Linked DNA regions of Chroococcidiopsis sp. TS-821. The protein of the gene in region 1 interacts with the protein of each later gene in a pairwise test. Links are inferred from orthologs where the notes say so. Each region holds a gene or a part of one and is shown in the gene's direction. Other genes may lie near its edges.

Region 1 (8,737 bases):
GAAAGAATTCCGGTGGCGATCGCCTACATTAAACCACCCCAAACTATAACAACCGACGCGCAAGCTAATATGGGATTTGTCGATGCTCAGGGAGTGTGGATTCCTTTTCAAACTTATGCTGCCCAATCTTCAAATTTGAAACTGCCACAGTTAAGAGTCATTGGTCCTTGGGAGCGCTATCAATCTTATTGGGCTTCTCTATATCAAAGTGTTAGTCGTAGTCCAGTCAAAATTACTGAAGTCGACTGTCAAGATCCTACTAATATTATTCTTAAAACTGAATTAGGAATCGTGCATCTTGGTGCCTATACTTCGAGACTAAACCAGCAGCTACGAGTCCTCGATCAAATGCGGCAACTTCCTCAACAATTAAATCCTAGTCAAATTGCTTACATTGATCTTTCCAATCCCGATGCTCCTACAGTACAAATGAACCACGTAGAAACGGTTAATCCTGATACTCCACAATAGTGAGGTTGATGCCAATATTGTCAAGATATATAAGTAAGTTTCATAAGTTTTCTTTTTGACAAAGAAAACTACTTTTGTATTTTTTTACATACAATGTTCCTCAAAGTTAATAGTTGACTATCTAGTGAAGCAAGCACAGTAAACTGCTTAAATAAAGTTTTAGTATTGACAAAGCTATGCTTAAAATTATTGTTTATCAAAGTAAAAATTGTTGATTTTCTTTAAAAGAAGACGACCAAGATGCATTTTTGTATTTTTTAATTAAGTTGACAAGGAAAATAGTGTAGGCTAGTTTTTGGCAGCGTTTCGCCTTCTCAATCATCGTCGAAAGCCGCCGAGCGATCAAACGAACAACTGTATAGTAGTACAGGAAAACGTAAAAGCTATTTGAAAGCAAAGCCAACGACATGACAAGATTTAACAGCAAGTCTCACGAACCAACTGCCAACTCATCGCTAATCAAAGGAGCGTGACAATCCCACTAATTAAGCTTGTTTCATCAGAACTGTTAGCTTGACACTTTGACTCGAAAAGTAGATAACCTACAAAGGTGGAAGTTATTAACCCTATTAATTAGGTTCAACTCAATCAATTGTTAAAACTTAATACGCAACCGCAAGTACTTTGCTATGAGATTTGCTATTTATCAGCAAACCCAATATTATTCCGATTAGGAACACTCATTAGAAGAACGAGTAATCTGCCTACACTTACGTTTTTTATAAATCACTGCATTAATTGGATTATTGTATTGACTCTATTTACACTAGTAACAATATTAATTTCTTGCAATAGAGCGACATTTACAGTCATACCGCAGATCGATGGCAGAGTCAGAGGCGGTCAACCTATAGTAGACTCTTAGCCGAATCACATCTAAAAAGTTGTTTACATACCCTTGTTCATGCCAATGGTGCTTAATAGTAAAAGAGAGCGTAGCGATCAAAGCTCACAATCTGCAGGACAGCCAAGCTATTCACTGACTGTCAACTCGAACAACCCTTTTAACTCTTCAGGAATTCATTTTGGGCAGAATTACGATTCCAAAGGAGTTCCTGAACCAGACAGTCAATTCGATGATATTGTGCCAGGTCGAGTTGCCAATATTAAAGTTATTGGTGTTGGTGGAGGAGGTGGCAATGCAGTTAACCGGATGATTGCTAGCGAAGTGAGCGGTATTGAGTTTTGGTCAATCAATACAGATGCTCAGGCTTTAACAAATACATCAGCAAATCGGCGGTTACAAATTGGACAAAAGCTAACGCGCGGTCTAGGCGCAGGTGGTAATCCGGCGATTGGTCAAAAAGCTGCTGAAGAATCACGCGAGGAAATTGCTGCAGCTTTAGAAAATGCTGACCTTGTATTTATTACTGCAGGTATGGGCGGTGGGACAGGAACTGGTGCAGCACCAATCGTAGCAGAAGTCGCAAAAGAATTAGGCGCACTGACTGTTGGAGTGATTACGCGTCCTTTTATGTTTGAAGGGCGGCGGCGTACTGCACAAGCTGAACAGGGGATCGAGGCACTGCAAAGCCGCGTCGATACGCTAATTGTCATCCCCAACGATAAACTGCTATCTGTTATTTCAGAGCAAACGCCGGTACAAGAAGCTTTTCGGATTGCGGATGATATCCTCCGGCAGGGCGTACAAGGAATTTCTGATATTATCACCATCCCAGGGTTAGTAAACGTTGACTTTGCAGATGTCCGCGCCATTATGGCAGACGCAGGTTCAGCGTTGATGGGAATTGGCATTGGTTCTGGCAAATCGCGCGCTAGAGAAGCCGCAAACGCAGCAATTTCGTCGCCGCTTCTCGAATCATCAATCGAGGGAGCCAAAGGCGTCGTTTTTAATATTACTGGCGGTCACGATTTAACTTTACACGAAGTCAATGCCGCAGCGGAAACAATTTATGAAGTCGTAGACCCCAACGCCAATATTATTTTTGGTGCCGTTATTGACGAAAAACTACAAGGTGAAATACGAATTACAGTAATTGCTACAGGATTTTCTACAGAAACTACCGCTGAATCACAAGCAAGTGCGCGAGTCATCTCCAAGCCGCAACCACAAGCTACACCAAGTGCGCCATCTTCTCCCACAATTGAGATAGAAACTGTAGAAAAGCCAGGTTTAGATATTCCTGAGTTTCTTCAAAGAAGGCGCAATCCTCGGTCTTGAGACGAAGCGTAGACGTTAAAGCCGCGTCTACGCCCCCACCGCTTTTAACTCCAGCCACTGAATGACCTGTTCGCCCAAGCGAATGTCTTCTAGGCGATCGATTTCCCGAATACCTGTGGGACTTGTGACGTTGACTTCGGTGAGGTAACCGCCAATCACATCGATTCCCACAAAATACAAGCCGTCTTGGTGCAATTTCTTCGCGATATCGGCGCACATTGATTGCTCGCGCTCAGTGATGCCAATTTGAGCCACAGTTCCGCCTGCTGCCATATTGTTGCGAAACTCATTTCCTGAAGACAGTCGATTGAGCGCGCCTATGGGTTTACCATCAAGGAGAATAATTCTTTTATCACCTTCTTTGGCAGCAGGTAGGTAAGTTTGTACCATAACGGGTACGCTGCCTTGCAAGGTACTCAACTCAACCATCGAGTTAAAATTGCGATCGCTAGCTTCTAAATAGAGAATTCCTTCTCCTGCTTTGTTTCCCAAAGGCTTAAGAATTGCTGCACCTTGTGCCTCGACAAACTCGCGAATTGTTTGTTTGTCAGAACTAACAATTGTCTCTGGAATCCAGTCAGTAAATTGTAGCGCGTACATCTTTTCATTGGCGGCTCTGATTCCTTGGGGATCGTTGATCACTAAAGTTTTGGCAGGATCGATGTAATCTAAAATATACGTCGCATACAGGTAGGAAACCGTTACCGGCGGATCGGTGCGCATGAAAACAGCGTCCATGCTTTCTAAGGGTGCGAAAGTGCGATCGCTCAACTCAAACCAAGGATTTTCCGCAACCCACCGTCCTTGCACGAGTTGTACAGGTTTTAGCTGCACTCGTTCTAACACAGCCCAAGCTTTACCTGCTACGACACTCAAAAGATTTGCTTGCGTTATCCAAACCGCATGACCGAGGGCTTGTGCGGCTTCCATCAAAGCGATACTCGTGTCGTGCCCTGGATCGAGCTGCGCAATGGGATCAATAATAAAGGCAAGTTTCATTGCTTTTTTACGCTGCTAGTAGTTGATCGAGCTTGCCTTGAAATTCCAATTCGTACAAATCGTCACAGCCGCCGATATGGTTATTATTAATGAAAATTTGCGGTACCGAACGTCTACCATTCGCGCGTTTTGCCATTTGCGATCGCGCTACCTCGTCACCATCAATCACGTATTCTGTAAACTCAACGCCTTTCTCTTTGAGTAAAGCTTTAGCGCGAATACAAAAAGGGCATCGGCTCCAGGTATAAATTTCGATGTTAGGCTTCATAAGCTATTTCAAGGTTGAAATAAAACCACTAAGTAATAATTCTTAAACTTTATTTTAAACTGTGCCACATAAGGTAACTGGGGATCAATTAATCAAAAAAAGGATAGGATTCATGCTATTTCACTGCTTGAGAGCTATACGCAAATTCTCCTGAAGCACCTGAAGCACCTCAGCTCCCCCGCTCTATAAAAACTACGACTCCTCGGCTTCTTGATAGAGTTGCTCTAGCGCTTGATGTTGAGTCCGCCGCGAATGCCGTCGATATTTTGTTTCTAGCTTGGGTTCGTATTGTCTTTTACCGCGCTTTGTTTTCAGTTTCACACTCGACTCAGGGTCAGCTTGCTGATTGATTTGTTCTTGGTGGGCGATCGCCTCTTCTAGAAAAACCAAATAATGCTCGTATCGTTCCCAATCACCGCGCACTGCACAATTAGGCTCATCGCGGTGCAAACAATCGCTAAATTGACAACTTTGTTGTGCTAGTCGCTGTCGGGCTTCTGGAAAATAATTTGCTAACTCGGGTGGGCGACAAGTTAAATCCGGTTGATTGAACCCAGGAGTATCTGCCAGTAATCCACCGTCGGGTAGGGTAAAAAGTTCTACGTGACGAGTCGTGTGCCGCCCGCGACTTAGCTTTCCAGAAACTTCACTGGTTCGCAGGTGCACTGTAGGAATCAAGGCATTGATTAAACTCGACTTTCCCACTCCCGAAGGTCCAGCCACCGCGGAAATGCGCGCTTTGAGCAGATTGCGAACTTCTGAAATACCACTTCCATCACGTACGCTGATCAACACGGGTTGATAGCCCCATTGCTGTAGGCGATCGCGCCATTGTTGCTGTTGTTCTGATGTCAGTAGATCGCTTTTGTTTAAACACAAACGCACTTCGAGTCCTGTAGACTCGGCTTTGACCAAAAAGCGACTCAGTTGGTAGGGTTCTAAGGGTGGTTCTGCCAAAGCAAAAACTAAAAGAATTTGTTCGGCATTCGCAATTGGCGGACGATCTAATTGTGATGTTCGCGGTAAAACTCCGGCAATTGCGCCTCTACCACCCGCCCAATCAGGTTCTACAATTTCGACGCGATCGCCTACCATAACTTGCTGCCCTAGTTTTTTTAACCGCGCCCGCCGCGTACATAACAAAAGGGGTGAGGGGTGCGGAGAGTGGGGTGAGGGATTTAGGCGGACTCGATAGTAGTTAGCTTGGACGGCTAGGACTGTACCTCTTAACGGTGCATCAGCGTCATTAAGCCTCTCGTTCGATGTCACTTCGTTGCTCATGCAAGCGTTAAGAAATGCGTACGCGACTCTGAAATGAGTGCCCAACTGTCTTCAGGAAAACTAGATTTCATTCCTGACCTCCCACTGACCGCTGATCGCTCGCACTGGCATCACCTGGACGCCGAACGAATAGGGCGAAATAGCCATTGCGTTCCGCGATCTGTTCAACTGGATAACCTGCCATCGTTAGACTGTCAGGAACCTGCTCAATCGGCTCGCCAGGATCTAACCACACTTCTAAGCACGACCCTGGCGGCATTTTTTCCAAGCGCAACTTTGTCCGAACAAAGTTTAGCGGACAAGGAGTCCCGCGCAAATCGAGTTGCGCGTGCGGTTGAGATAGCGCCGTTTGATTCATCGCTGGAACAGATTTCCTAAAAACCCTTCTAGACCACCTTTACCAGTGCGATCGCCCTTAATTTTAGCTAATTTTTCCAAGAGTTCTCTTTCTTCTGTCGTAATCTTCGTAGGAATGTCAATCAAAATTGTAATCAAATGATCGCCGCGACTTACGGGATTACCTAAGCGCGGGACACCATGATTTTCTAGTGTAATTACCGTATTCGGTTGCGTTCCTGCTGGTATGACGAGTTCTTGCGGTCCATCAACCGTATTTACCTGTATTCGACAGCCCAAAATTGCTTGGAGATAGCTAATTTTGACCTCTGAGAGAATGTTGATGCCTTCGCGCTGAAATTCTGCATCTTCATTTACAAATAAATAAACGTATAAATCTCCCGGAGGCCCGCCGCGCTGACCAGCATCGCCTTCACCAGAGATCCGCAACCGCGTCCCGTTGTCTACCCCAGCCGGAATTGTAATTTTTAGTTTCTTAGTAACTTGGCGGACGCCATTCCCTTCACAAGCATCGCACTTTTCTTCGATCGTCTGTCCTGTGCCATTACACGTAGGACACGTTGACACTTGCGTAAAACTACCAAATGGCGTACGCGTTACGCGCCGCACTTGACCTGAACCACTACACGTTGAACAACTACGGGGTCGAGTTCCTGGTTTTGCTCCCGAACCATTACAAACTTCACACGTTTCCAAGTGCGAAATGCGGATTTCTTTTTCGCCACCAAAAACAGCTTCGCGAAACTCTAGTTTGAGATCCAGCCGCAGATCGTCACCGCGAACCGGACCACTACGCCGCGATCGCGTTTGTCCTGCACCGGCAAAACCGCTAAAGAAACTTTCAAACAAATCGGCAAAGCCGCCCATGTCGCCCATATCTTGGAATCCGCCAACTCCAACTCCACCGGCAACACCAGCTTCGCCAAAGCGATCGTAACGCGCGCGGGTTTCGGGTTCAGAAAGCACTTCGTAAGCCCGATTAATTTCTTTAAAGCGCTCCTCTGCTCCCGCTTCTTTGTTCACATCTGGGTGATACTTGCGGGCTAATCGCCGATAGGCGCGCTTGATTTCTTCTTTGTCGGCGTTACGAGAAACACCTAAAATTTCGTAGTAGTCGCGGGCCATAAAGCGCTGCTTTGCTTGAGGTTAGTATTTATATAATTCTTAATTTATTTTAGATTATTGACCATTTAGTCATTATTCCCATACTACAACCTTAGTGGGATAGCGATAAGTAAGCAATCGTCATTGCGTTGTATCATACTTTAGGTTGCTAACAGGTCATAATTGATAAGTCTTGCCGCAGTTTAGCAATTACCAGCTACCAATGACCAATCATCAGCCTTTATCTTCTGCCTATATTTCAGTCAGTTGTTATTCAATTGCTTCATAGTCAGCTGTCACCGTGTAATCTTCATCAAAATCAAAATTGTATTCTTCTGCAACAGTAGCATTATCTGCGGTGCTTAAATTGCCAGCTTCGAGATCGCTGTTGTGCGCCGAGAGCTCGCTTTCTTCAGTGCTGATTTGTTGATTTAGTGCTTTGTCAGCATTGTTATAGACCTCTGTACCAACCGCATATAGTGTTTGCTGGAAGTTATGCAAAATTTGCTTGGCTTTTTCTACTGTGATTTCTTCAGCAAAGGCAATGCGTAGTTCCTCAGCTTTCTGACTAACTTCCAGTTTTAGGCGATCGCCGATCAAGTGTTCGTTGTCCTTTAACGTTGCTTCGTAGCTGTATAATAAATCCTCCGCTTGGTTGCGCAAAGCGATCAATTCTATACGCTTTTTATCCTGTTCCGCATAGATTTCTGCCTCTTGGCGCATTTGTTCGATTTCGGCGGCGCTTAAGCCACCAGTATTGGTGATGCGAATACTTTGTTCGCGCCCTGTACCTTTGTCTTGAGCCGAAACTTTCAAAATACCATTAACATCAATTTCGAACGATACCTCAATTTGTGGGATTCCTCGTGGCGCGGGGGGAATTCCAGTTAAGAGGAATTTGCCAAGACTTTTGTTGTCTTTGGCTAACGGGCGTTCTCCCTGAAGCACGTGAATTTCTACTGATGATTGACCATCAGTTGCTGTGGAAAAAACCTGCGACTTACTCGTTGGGATAGTTGTATTGCGTTCGATAACTTTTGTAAAGACTTCTCCGAGTGTCTCGATTCCGAGCGAAAGAGGGGTGACATCTAACAGTAAAACATCTTCAACTTCACCGCCTAATACCCCGCCTTGAATTGCTGCGCCCAAAGCTACAGCTTCATCTGGATTGACCGAACGTTCTGGAGTTTTGCCGTTGAAAAACTTTTGCACGGCATTAGTTACTGCTGGAATGCGCGTGGAACCACCAACCAAAATAATGCGGTCAATATCAGCAGGTTGTAAGCCACTATCTTTCAACGCCTGACTCATCGGTTGAATTGTCGCGGCAATTAAATGGTTGACTAACTCTTCAAATTTGGCACGAGTGAGTTCCATTTCTAAGTGTTTCGGACCGCTTGCATCAGCCGTGATAAACGGGAGATTGATTGATGTCGTACCCAGCGTTGAAAGTTCGATTTTGGCTTTCTCAGCAGCTTCTCGCAACCGCTGTAGTGCCATTTTGTCTGCAGATAAATCAATCTTTTCTTGTTCGCGAAAACAGGCGAGCATCCAGTTGACAATACAGCTATCAAAGTCATCACCACCGAGATGATTGTTACCAGCAGTTGCTTTGACTTCAAAGACACCGTCGCCGAGTTGTAAGATCGAAACATCGAAAGTGCCACCGCCAAGGTCAAATACGAGAATTTTTTGCTCTTGTTCGAGTTTGTCCAAGCCGTAAGCTAAAGCTGCTGCGGTAGGTTCATTGATAATGCGCAGCACTTCTAACCCAGCAATTGTACCTGCGTCTTGGGTGGCTTGACGTTGAGCATCCGTAAAGTATGCTGGGACTGTAATCACTGCTTGGGCGATCGCTTCACCTAAAAAACTTTCGGCATCTTGTTTGAGCTTCCATAAAATCATTGCGGAAATTTCTTGAGGAGTGTAGGTGCGATCGCGGATTTGGACGTCAACCGTATCATCGCGACCTTTAATACATTTGTATGGCACTCGGCTGCGCTCTGTAGCCGTGTCATCCCAGCGACGTCCAATAAATCGCTTGATGCTGTAAATCGTATTCTCCGCGTTCGTGA
Region 2 (8,785 bases), 260 kb from region 1 along the record:
CGCTACATCGAACATCAATTTCGACAGCACCTAGGCTTTCATGGAACTCCCATTCGTCTACTATGGCGTAGCAAGAAAGCCCGTGACGTAGAAAACACTGCTAATCGTGCAACTCGCGTGTAAAGAGGAGTGAGTGACTAGTGACTAGTTTCGAGTTTTGAGTTGAAGACGTAAAAGTTGTCGTTATTTATTCTCCCCTGCTTCTTCAACTCTCTGACCCCCGACCCCTGACCTCTTCAAAAAATGGATCTACTGCGATCGCTACCAATGGGGCTTTACCTTGAACAACCGCTGACTTGGTTGCATAGGCTCGACCCTAGGGTAAAGTTAGCTTGGTTATTGAGCTTTTTACTCATGCCGATTCTGGCAAATTCTGCTTGGCGAATTATGCTGGTAGGATTACTTGTACTGATTACGTTTGCGGCCAAAATTCCTTTACGAGTATGGCGTCAGCAGATGGGCTGGCTATTAACAGTAGCATTTTTTGTTTTACTACTCGGCGCTGCAAGTCCAGATACGCTCAGTATTGACTATCAACCTCGTCTCCCAAGTGATGAGTTAAGTTTTATTCCACAACCTTCGGATTATCAGTACGTTCTCTTTCAGCGCGGACCAATTACTGTCACCCGTCGTTCTTTGGTTTTAGCAATTCGCTTAAGTACGATTCTGTTTACTTTGATTTACAGTACTAATTTATTTTTATTGACAACTGCTCCTGAGGAAATTACCGCTGGAATCGAAAGCTTGATGCGACCTTTACGCTGGTTCAAACTTCCTGTAACAGAAATTGCCTTAACGTTGACGCTAGCACTACGGTTTATTCCCTTAGTTTTAGAAGAAGTACAGAATTTAGCACGTTCAGTGCGGACGCGGGCAATTAATTGGAAAAAACTAGGGCTTAAAGGTGCGGTCAAAGTCTGGATGATGGTAGCAGAACGATTGCTAGAGAATCTCTTACTCCGAGCCGAACAGATGGCTAATGCGATGATGGTACGCGGTTTTACAAGTCCGAACGAACATCGCGTACAATGGCACGCTCTACACTTAAGAAGCCGTGACTGGATTGCCATAATATGTTTAATAGCTTTTTGGAGTGCAAGATTTGTTTGGGGTAACGAAGCATAAATGCAACCGTGGTATTGGCGATCGCTTCCTCTCAAAAATCGCACTGGTACGCAGATTTTTGCTGCCTTGTTTGCACAAGATACAATTGCAGCGCTGTTAGAAAGTCCTTATCCGTCGCCACCAGACCGCTTACCCCAAGCTCGCTATTCGCTCTGTGCAGGTAAACCTCGGACAATTAACGGTTGTCTCCAAATGTGGATTCCAGCAGTCGGCGAAGTTCTACCTTGTCTTCGTCAGCGGCTTCTGAGTGCTGCAAATCAGCTTGTGGTACCTCCTCACTCGACGCTGCCATTTACGGGAGGTTGGCTAGGGTGGTTAGGCTATGACTTAGCCTGGGAAATTGAAAGACTGCCGACTCTCAAGCAAGATTCCTTACCATTTCCGGTAGCATTTTGGTATGAACCTGAATGCTTTGCAGTCCTCGACCATTGGCAGCAAATCCTTTATCTCGCAACCTCCGATCCGCAACAATTAGACCAGTTAGAACATCATCTAGTAGAATCTCCCTCTACCCCTTTGCTTGCGCCAGTCACCTCAACGAGGGGAACCCCCGCACGGCGCAGGCTCCTTTGCTCCTCTGCTCCTTTGCCCCCCTACCCCCCATCTTTACCACACTTCCTGACTTCTCAGACCGAGTACGAAAACATCGTCTGGCGTGCTAAAAAGTATATTCAAGCTGGAGATATTTTTCAGGCAAATCTTTCGCTGCGGTTTGAAACAGAAACAATAGCCTCAGGCTGGGAAATTTATCAAACATTACACAAAATCAATCCGTCACCGTTTGCGAGTTACTGGCGATCGCCTTGGGGAGAAATCGCGAGTTGCTCTCCAGAAAGATTAGTACAGCTTGTCGGACAACAAGCAACAACACGACCTATTGCTGGAACGAGACCGCGCGGTACGACACCTGAAAGCGATCGCCAGCTTGCCCAAGAGTTACGTTCAAACACTAAAGAACGCGCTGAACACATCATGCTCGTCGATCTCGAACGCAATGATTTAGGGCGCGTGTGTACCTGGGGTTCAGTCGTGGTTGATGAATTACTCGCGATCGAGCGCTACAGCCACGTGATGCATCTTGTCAGTAATATTAAAGGCACTTTGAAAGCAGACTACAGCCCGATTGATTTAATTCAAGCAATGTTTCCTGGTGGAACGATTACCGGTTGCCCAAAAGTCCGCTGTATGGAAATTATTGAAGAACTTGAACCTGTCCGCCGCAACTTATTTTATGGTTCGTGTGGTTATCTTGATTGGCGCGGTAACATAGACTTGAATATCTTAATTCGCACACTTCTATTAGCTCCAACGTCTTCTACAACGACACCTGCCACTCTAAAAGTTTGGGGTCAAGTTGGCGCCGGGATCGTAGCTGATAGCAACCCAGAAAAAGAATGGCACGAATCGCTGTATAAAGCGCAAGCACAACTTGCCGCACTGAATCAAACTAGGGGTGAGGAGTGAGTGGTTAGTGGCTAGTTTTAAGTTTTGAATAGATTTTCCTCTGCTACATGCTCCTAACCCCCGACCCCTGACCTCTACTATAATGATTCGACTAGGAACTGATATTGTTTATATTCCACGCATTCAAGCGGCGCTAGAGCGGTTTGGCGATCGCTTCTTACACCGCGTGTATACTGCAACCGAACAATATGATTGTGGATACGCAATCAATTCACCAAGTCGTCCTTCAATTCATCAGTTAGCTGGGCGTTGGGCGGCGAAAGAAGCAGTGACAAAGGCACTAGCTACAGGTTGGCGAGGTATTAATTACACTGAAATTGAAATTCAGCGTCAAATGAGTGGCGCACCTACAGTATACTTACACGGGAAAGCCGCAGCATTAGTTGCAACTTGGAATAACTTCTCTTGGCAATTGAGTTTAAGTCACGACCGCGACTATGCGATCGCAGTAGCAATTCTGATTTATGAGTAAGCGAGTGAAAGTTAACAAAACTAAGCAGCAGGGTAATTGCAGCTATCGGCAATTAGCACCAAGTTTATCCTACAACTTAGCTTGTTTCACCGATTATTCATAACCCAACAGTAGAATACCGACCCCAAATCAAGATATTATCAGCACTGTGAATTAGGTAGTCTCAACAAAGCAAAATCTTCGACATACCAAGAGGGAATGAGTACAGAACATTACATCAATCATCCAAATTTCGGTCTATTGTACAGAGTCTGTTTTGTTGAGGAACACCAGGAACTGTTTACGACGCTTTATGCGCAAAGACTATTTTTTTTGGTATCGACGACAACATCAGGAATGAAGTTTGAACCAATTGGTCGCTCAGAAGCTCGTTTATTGTTAGAAAATCGCCTACGAATGCTACGCCGTACCGGACAAACTCAAGAATACGAACAGCTACAAACAATTTTGCAACGTACCTTCCAATGAGTTCGATTGCTGAACGGATTGCCGAAATCCGCGAAAAACTGCCACATACAGTCCGCTTAATTGCTGTCACTAAGCAAGTCTCGGTTGCAGCGATGCGAGAAGCTTATACAGCCGGAATCCGAGATTTTGGTGAAAGTCGCGTTCAAGAAGCCGCAAGCAAACAAGCACAGCTACAAGATTTAACCGATGTCACTTGGCACATGATCGGACGGTTGCAGACAAACAAAGCCAAAAAAGCTTTAGAACAATTTCAATGGATTCATTCGGTTGATAGCTTAAAGCTAGCACAACGCTTAAACCAACTAGCGATGCAGATGTCGTGTCAGCCAAAGGTATGTTTGCAGGTCAAATGGCTCAGCGATCCCAATAAAACAGGATGGAGCGTGTCTGAACTGCTTCAAGATTTACCCGCACTGAATGCATGCGATCGCTTAGATATTCAAGGTTTGATGACAATTCCACCCTTAGGATTGAGTGATTTAGAAATTCTTAATCTTTTTGAACAGACGCGCGAACTGGCGACACGCATTCAAAAACAACACTGGTCTAATATGCCAATGCAACATCTTTCTATGGGAATGTCTGACGATTATCTCCTTGCAGTGCAAGCTGGAGCAACGATGGTGAGACTAGGGCGTATTTTATTTGGGGCAAGACCAAAGATATCAAATACTACCGAATCTGAAAGTTAATTGTTGGCGCGTAGCATGAATTTAACTAAACAGTACGAAAAGTTCAGTGGGATCGCGGTTGAAGTACAGGCAAAAAAGATAGTATTAACCAGAGCACTATGCAATTTCGATCGAAGGCAACGAGTTAAGTTTTTAACTTTTGAATGCTAGATACTCTCTAAAAGAGCTTTTCTCAATCAAAAGTGCTGCAAATTCGGGAGAAATCCTGCGTGCGCTAACGCACTCCAAAATCGAAAATCTCGTTGAGGGTAAGACCAAAATAAACAATGAATTAGGAGTAGCGTGACCTAAATTAATCGATATCGCATTTCTACTTGATTAAAATAAGTTTTCCCAGTTAACTAGATAGTTGTGAATAGACAGGGAGAGTGAAACAGTGAGCAAAATTTTTACGAAGATCAAAAAGATTGTTGGATTAGACGAAGATCCGTATATTGACGATGATATTGAATACGAAGTCGATGATAACGGTTACCGCCACACTTACCAGACTGAAACTCCGCAACCAGTCGAAGAAGAATTTCGTCCGCGGCGGCGCGTACGTGAAAGAATTACACTAGAACCTAATCACGAAGTAGGAGCAGCTTCGATGAATAACGTGATCGGCATGCATGAGGCTGGAAATCGGATGTATGAAGTGATCGTGATGGAACCCCGCTCGTTTGAAGAAATGCCACAAGCGATTCAAGCTTTACGCGAGCGTAAGTCGGTTGTTCTTAACCTGACAATGATGGACCCCGATTTAGCTCAACGCGCAGTTGACTTTGTTGCTGGGGGAACTTATGCAATTGACGGTCATCAAGAGCGTGTCGGCGATAGTATTTTTCTATTCACTCCTATTTGCGTCCAAGTGACAACGCAGTCGGGAGTCGTGCAGGAAGTTCCTCAAACGCAAGTGCGTACAGAACGGACAACAACGGTCAACAGCCACGTTTGGTCAGCAGATTCGACTCGAATCGCGCAGTCAAGTTAAACTCGCACTTTGAATTTAACTTATTGCATTTGCTACTACCATTGTCAACACAGGAATTGTTCAGTTGTCTGTTAAGCTTGGCATGATTGGTGGCGGGGTAATGGGAGAAGCGCTCTTATCCCGCTTGATTTCTCAAAACGTTTATCAACCAACCGAGGTGATTGTCGGCGAGAAATCACCAGAACGACGCGATTACCTAGCGCAACAATACGGTGTATCGGTTATAGAAGATAATCGAGTTGTTGCGCAGCAAGCATCTACAATTCTCTTGGCGATCAAACCGCAAGTTTTCGCCGCCGTTACAGCCGAGCTAGGCGAAGCTTTTCTAGCATCAACGCCGTTGATAGTTTCAATTTTAGCAGGAGTTTCGCTGTCGCAGTTAGAAACGGCTTTTCCCCAACTTCCTGTCATTCGCGCCATGCCTAATACGCCTGCCACTGTAGGCGCTGGGATGACTGCATTTGCATTGGGGTCGCGTGCCAGTGCGCGTGACAAACAAACAGCCCAGCAGATGTTTTCTGCGGTCGGAGAAGTCGTAGAAGTTCCAGAAACGCTGATGGATGCAGTCACAGGATTATCAGGCTCAGGACCTGCGTATGTTGCCCTACTCGTCGAGGCGCTATCCGATGGTGGCGTTGCTGCTGGTTTACCGCGAGCGATCGCTACTCAACTTGCACTGCAAACTGTACGCGGAACAGTGCAATTGTTACAAGAAACAAAAATGCATCCAGCTGAACTCAAAGACCGCGTGACAAGTCCAGGAGGCACAACGATCGCCGGAGTTACTGAGCTAGAACGCGGAGGATTTCGGGCGGCGTTGATTGCCGCTGTAAAAGCCGCAGCGCTGCGATCGCAAGAATTAGGCGCAAAGGACTAGAAAAATTCTCTAAGGGTTTTAAGCGTTTATAATTTAATCAAGTCAAGCTGCTCGTCGCTTGCAAGTTAGTCGCATCAGCAAATAGCCAGTTAGTTATTATTGAGTGAACTCGCAACTGTTTCCAACACTAAATTTAGAAAGGATATTTCCGTTTCAACTCGATGAGTTTCAGTTGGCAGCAATTCGAGCATTGAACGCAGGTCGTTCGGTTGTCGTGTGTGCGCCAACAGGTTCGGGAAAAACATTAATTGGCGAATACGCAATTTATCGGGCATTAAGCCGTGGGAAACGGGTTTTCTATACAACTCCACTGAAGGCACTTTCTAATCAAAAACTACGAGATTTTCGCGATCGCTTTGGAGCAGACATGGTAGGACTCCTCACAGGCGATGCTTCCATCAACCGCGATGCGCCAATTGTAGTGATGACTACAGAAATTTTCCGTAATATGCTCTACGGAACGCCTATCGGAGAAGTAGGAACGTCTTTGGTAGATGTCGAAGCTGTCGTTCTCGATGAATGCCACTACATGAACGACCGCCAACGAGGTACTGTTTGGGAAGAATCGATTATTTACTGCCCCTCAACAATTCAATTAGTCGCGCTTTCCGCAACAATTGCCAATAGTCAACAACTCACTGATTGGATCAATCGAGTTCACGGTCCAACAGAGCTCATTTACTCAGAATTTCGCCCAGTTCCTTTAGAATTTTACTTTTGCAACCCTAAAGGGTTATTTCCACTTCTAGACAATAGCAAATCTAAAATCAACCCGCGTTTAAAGCCCAAGCCAGGAAGCAGCGATGCGATTCACGCGAAAGGTGGACGTAGAAATGGGGTGCGACTCGAATCACCAAGTTTGGAATATACGATTTCGCAGTTGGCAGCAAAGGATATGCTACCAGCAATTTACTTTATCTTCAGTCGTCGAGGATGCGACCAAGCTGTTGCCAATTTGGATATGTCGTTAGTTAACTCAGCAGAAGCCGCACAGCTGCGACAACAAATCGATGCGTTTCTCGCCCGCAATCCTGAAGCCGGACGTGCAGGGCAAATTGAACCACTTTATCGCGGTATTGCTGCACACCATGCAGGACTCCTGCCAACTTGGAAAGGGTTAATCGAAGAACTATTCCAGCAAGGACTAATTAAAGTTGTTTTTGCAACCGAAACGCTAGCTGCAGGAATTAATATGCCTGCACGAACAACCGTGATTTCGACGCTTTCTAAGCGTACCGATCGCGGACACCGACTTCTCAATCCCTCCGAATTTCTGCAAATGGCAGGGCGTGCAGGACGTCGTGGCATGGATAAAATTGGTCACGTCGTTACGCTACAAACACCATTTGAAGGTGCTAAAGAAGCTGCGTATCTTGCTACAGCTCAACCCGATCCACTCGTAAGCCAGTTTACACCGAGCTACGGCATGGTGTTAAATTTACTACAAACCCATACACTCGAAGAAGCCAAGGAACTTATCGAACGCAGCTTTGGGCAGTATCTAGCTACATTGTATTTGAAACCACATTATGAGTCCCTTGCCCACCTGCAAGCGCAAGTCGCGCAAATCGAGGCGCAGCTAGAATCTATAGACATGGAACAGGTGGCAAAGTATGAGAAATTACGCCAACGGATTAAAGTAGAACGCCAACTTTTGAAGACACTTCACGAACAAGCGCAAGAAGCACGAGCAGAACAATTAGGTTTAACACTAAGTTTTGCAGTGTCAGGAACGCTATTGAGTCTGCGAGGCAAACACGTTCCTACCGCAACACCCATCCCCGCCGTTTTAGTTGCGAAAACATCAGGTTCGGGTCAAGCACCTTACTTGGTTTGCTTAGGACAAGATAACCGTTGGTATGTCGCAATGACAAGCGATGTTGTCGACTTACATGCAGAGTTACCACGACTAGAAATTGCAGGCGATCTGCTGCCACCAGCAGAAATGCCATTAAAGCCAGGTCAATCGCGGCGGGGAAATCAAGAAACAGCGGCGATCGCGCGGCAAATTCCTAATGTCGCACAATTAAATGCTGCCCCTGAAGTTTTGGCACAACAAGCAAAAGTTGCAGCTTTAGAAGCCCAGTTAGAAGCGCATCCGGTACACAAATCTGATAATCCCGCAACAATCCTCAAGCGCCGCAACAAAATCTTGCAGCTGCAAGCAGAAATAGTCGAACGACAAGCCGAATTAAGTCAATTGTCTCAACATCATTGGGAAGAATTCTTACATTTGATTGAAATTCTGCAACGGTTTGGTTGCTTAAATGAGTTAGTACCAACGCATTTAGGACAAGTCGCAGCAGCAATTCGCGGTGACAATGAGTTATGGCTAGGACTTGCTCTAAGTAGCGGAGAATTCGATCAACTCGATCCGCATCACCTAGCAGCAGCAATTGCAGCCCTTGTAACCGAAAATACCCGTCCAGATAGTTGGGTGCGCTATACTTTAGCTTCTGAAGTCGAAGAAGCCCTCGCCGGATTGCGCTCTATCCGTCGTCAATTATTTCAACTGCAACGCCGTTACAACGTGGCTTTTCCCATTTGGTTGGAATACGACTTAGTAGCATTAGTCGAACAGTGGGCGTTAGGAGTAGAGTGGTCAGAACTTTGCGCGAATACTAGCTTGGATGAAGGCGATGTTGTGCGGCTATTACGCCGGACACTCGATTTGCTATCGCAGATACCTCACATTCCTTATTTATCAGAGGCTT

Evidence for each region.
Region 2: the proteins of ftsZ (region 1) and B1A85_RS04425 interact in binary tests that used the Bacillus subtilis proteins (3 or more experiments, as listed by UniProt). The link is inferred for Chroococcidiopsis sp. TS-821 from one-to-one orthologs.

The regions. Positions count from the first base shown.
Region 1 is NZ_MVDI01000001.1:1,213,370-1,222,106, forward strand. The notes cover bases 600-3,517. They hold ftsZ (cell division protein FtsZ), read left to right. Parts: upstream 600-1,381; coding sequence 1,382-2,653; downstream 2,654-3,517. Other genes in these bases: gshB (glutathione synthase), read right to left, coding at 2,681-3,517. Outside these bases: B1A85_RS05535 (cell division protein FtsQ/DivIB), read left to right, coding at 1-471; more of gshB, read right to left, coding at 3,518-3,652; grxC (glutaredoxin 3), read right to left, coding at 3,660-3,920; small ribosomal subunit biogenesis GTPase RsgA, read right to left, coding at 4,113-5,201; B1A85_RS05560 (sulfurtransferase TusA family protein), read right to left, coding at 5,269-5,559; molecular chaperone DnaJ, read right to left, coding at 5,556-6,683; molecular chaperone DnaK, read right to left, coding at 6,933-8,737. UniProt on the Bacillus subtilis protein: Essential cell division protein that forms a contractile ring structure (Z ring) at the future cell division site. The regulation of the ring assembly controls the timing and the location of cell division.
Region 2 is NZ_MVDI01000001.1:950,411-959,195, reverse strand. What follows is about bases 3,430-6,395. They hold B1A85_RS04425 (cell division protein SepF), read left to right. Parts: upstream 3,430-4,597; coding sequence 4,598-5,194; downstream 5,195-6,395. Other genes in these bases: B1A85_RS04415 (RNA helicase), read left to right, coding at 6,175-6,395; proC (pyrroline-5-carboxylate reductase), read left to right, coding at 5,259-6,071; B1A85_RS04430 (YggS family pyridoxal phosphate-dependent enzyme), read left to right, coding at 3,526-4,221; pipX (transcriptional coactivator PipX), read left to right, coding at 3,430-3,529. In the rest of the region: ribosome biogenesis GTPase Der, read left to right, coding at 1-123; B1A85_RS04450 (energy-coupling factor transporter transmembrane protein EcfT), read left to right, coding at 244-1,125; B1A85_RS04445 (anthranilate synthase component I), read left to right, coding at 1,126-2,589; acpS (holo-ACP synthase), read left to right, coding at 2,672-3,061; more of pipX, read left to right, coding at 3,260-3,429; more of B1A85_RS04415, read left to right, coding at 6,396-8,785. UniProt on the Bacillus subtilis protein: Cell division protein that is part of the divisome complex and is recruited early to the Z-ring. Probably stimulates Z-ring formation, perhaps through the cross-linking of FtsZ protofilaments. Its function overlaps with FtsA.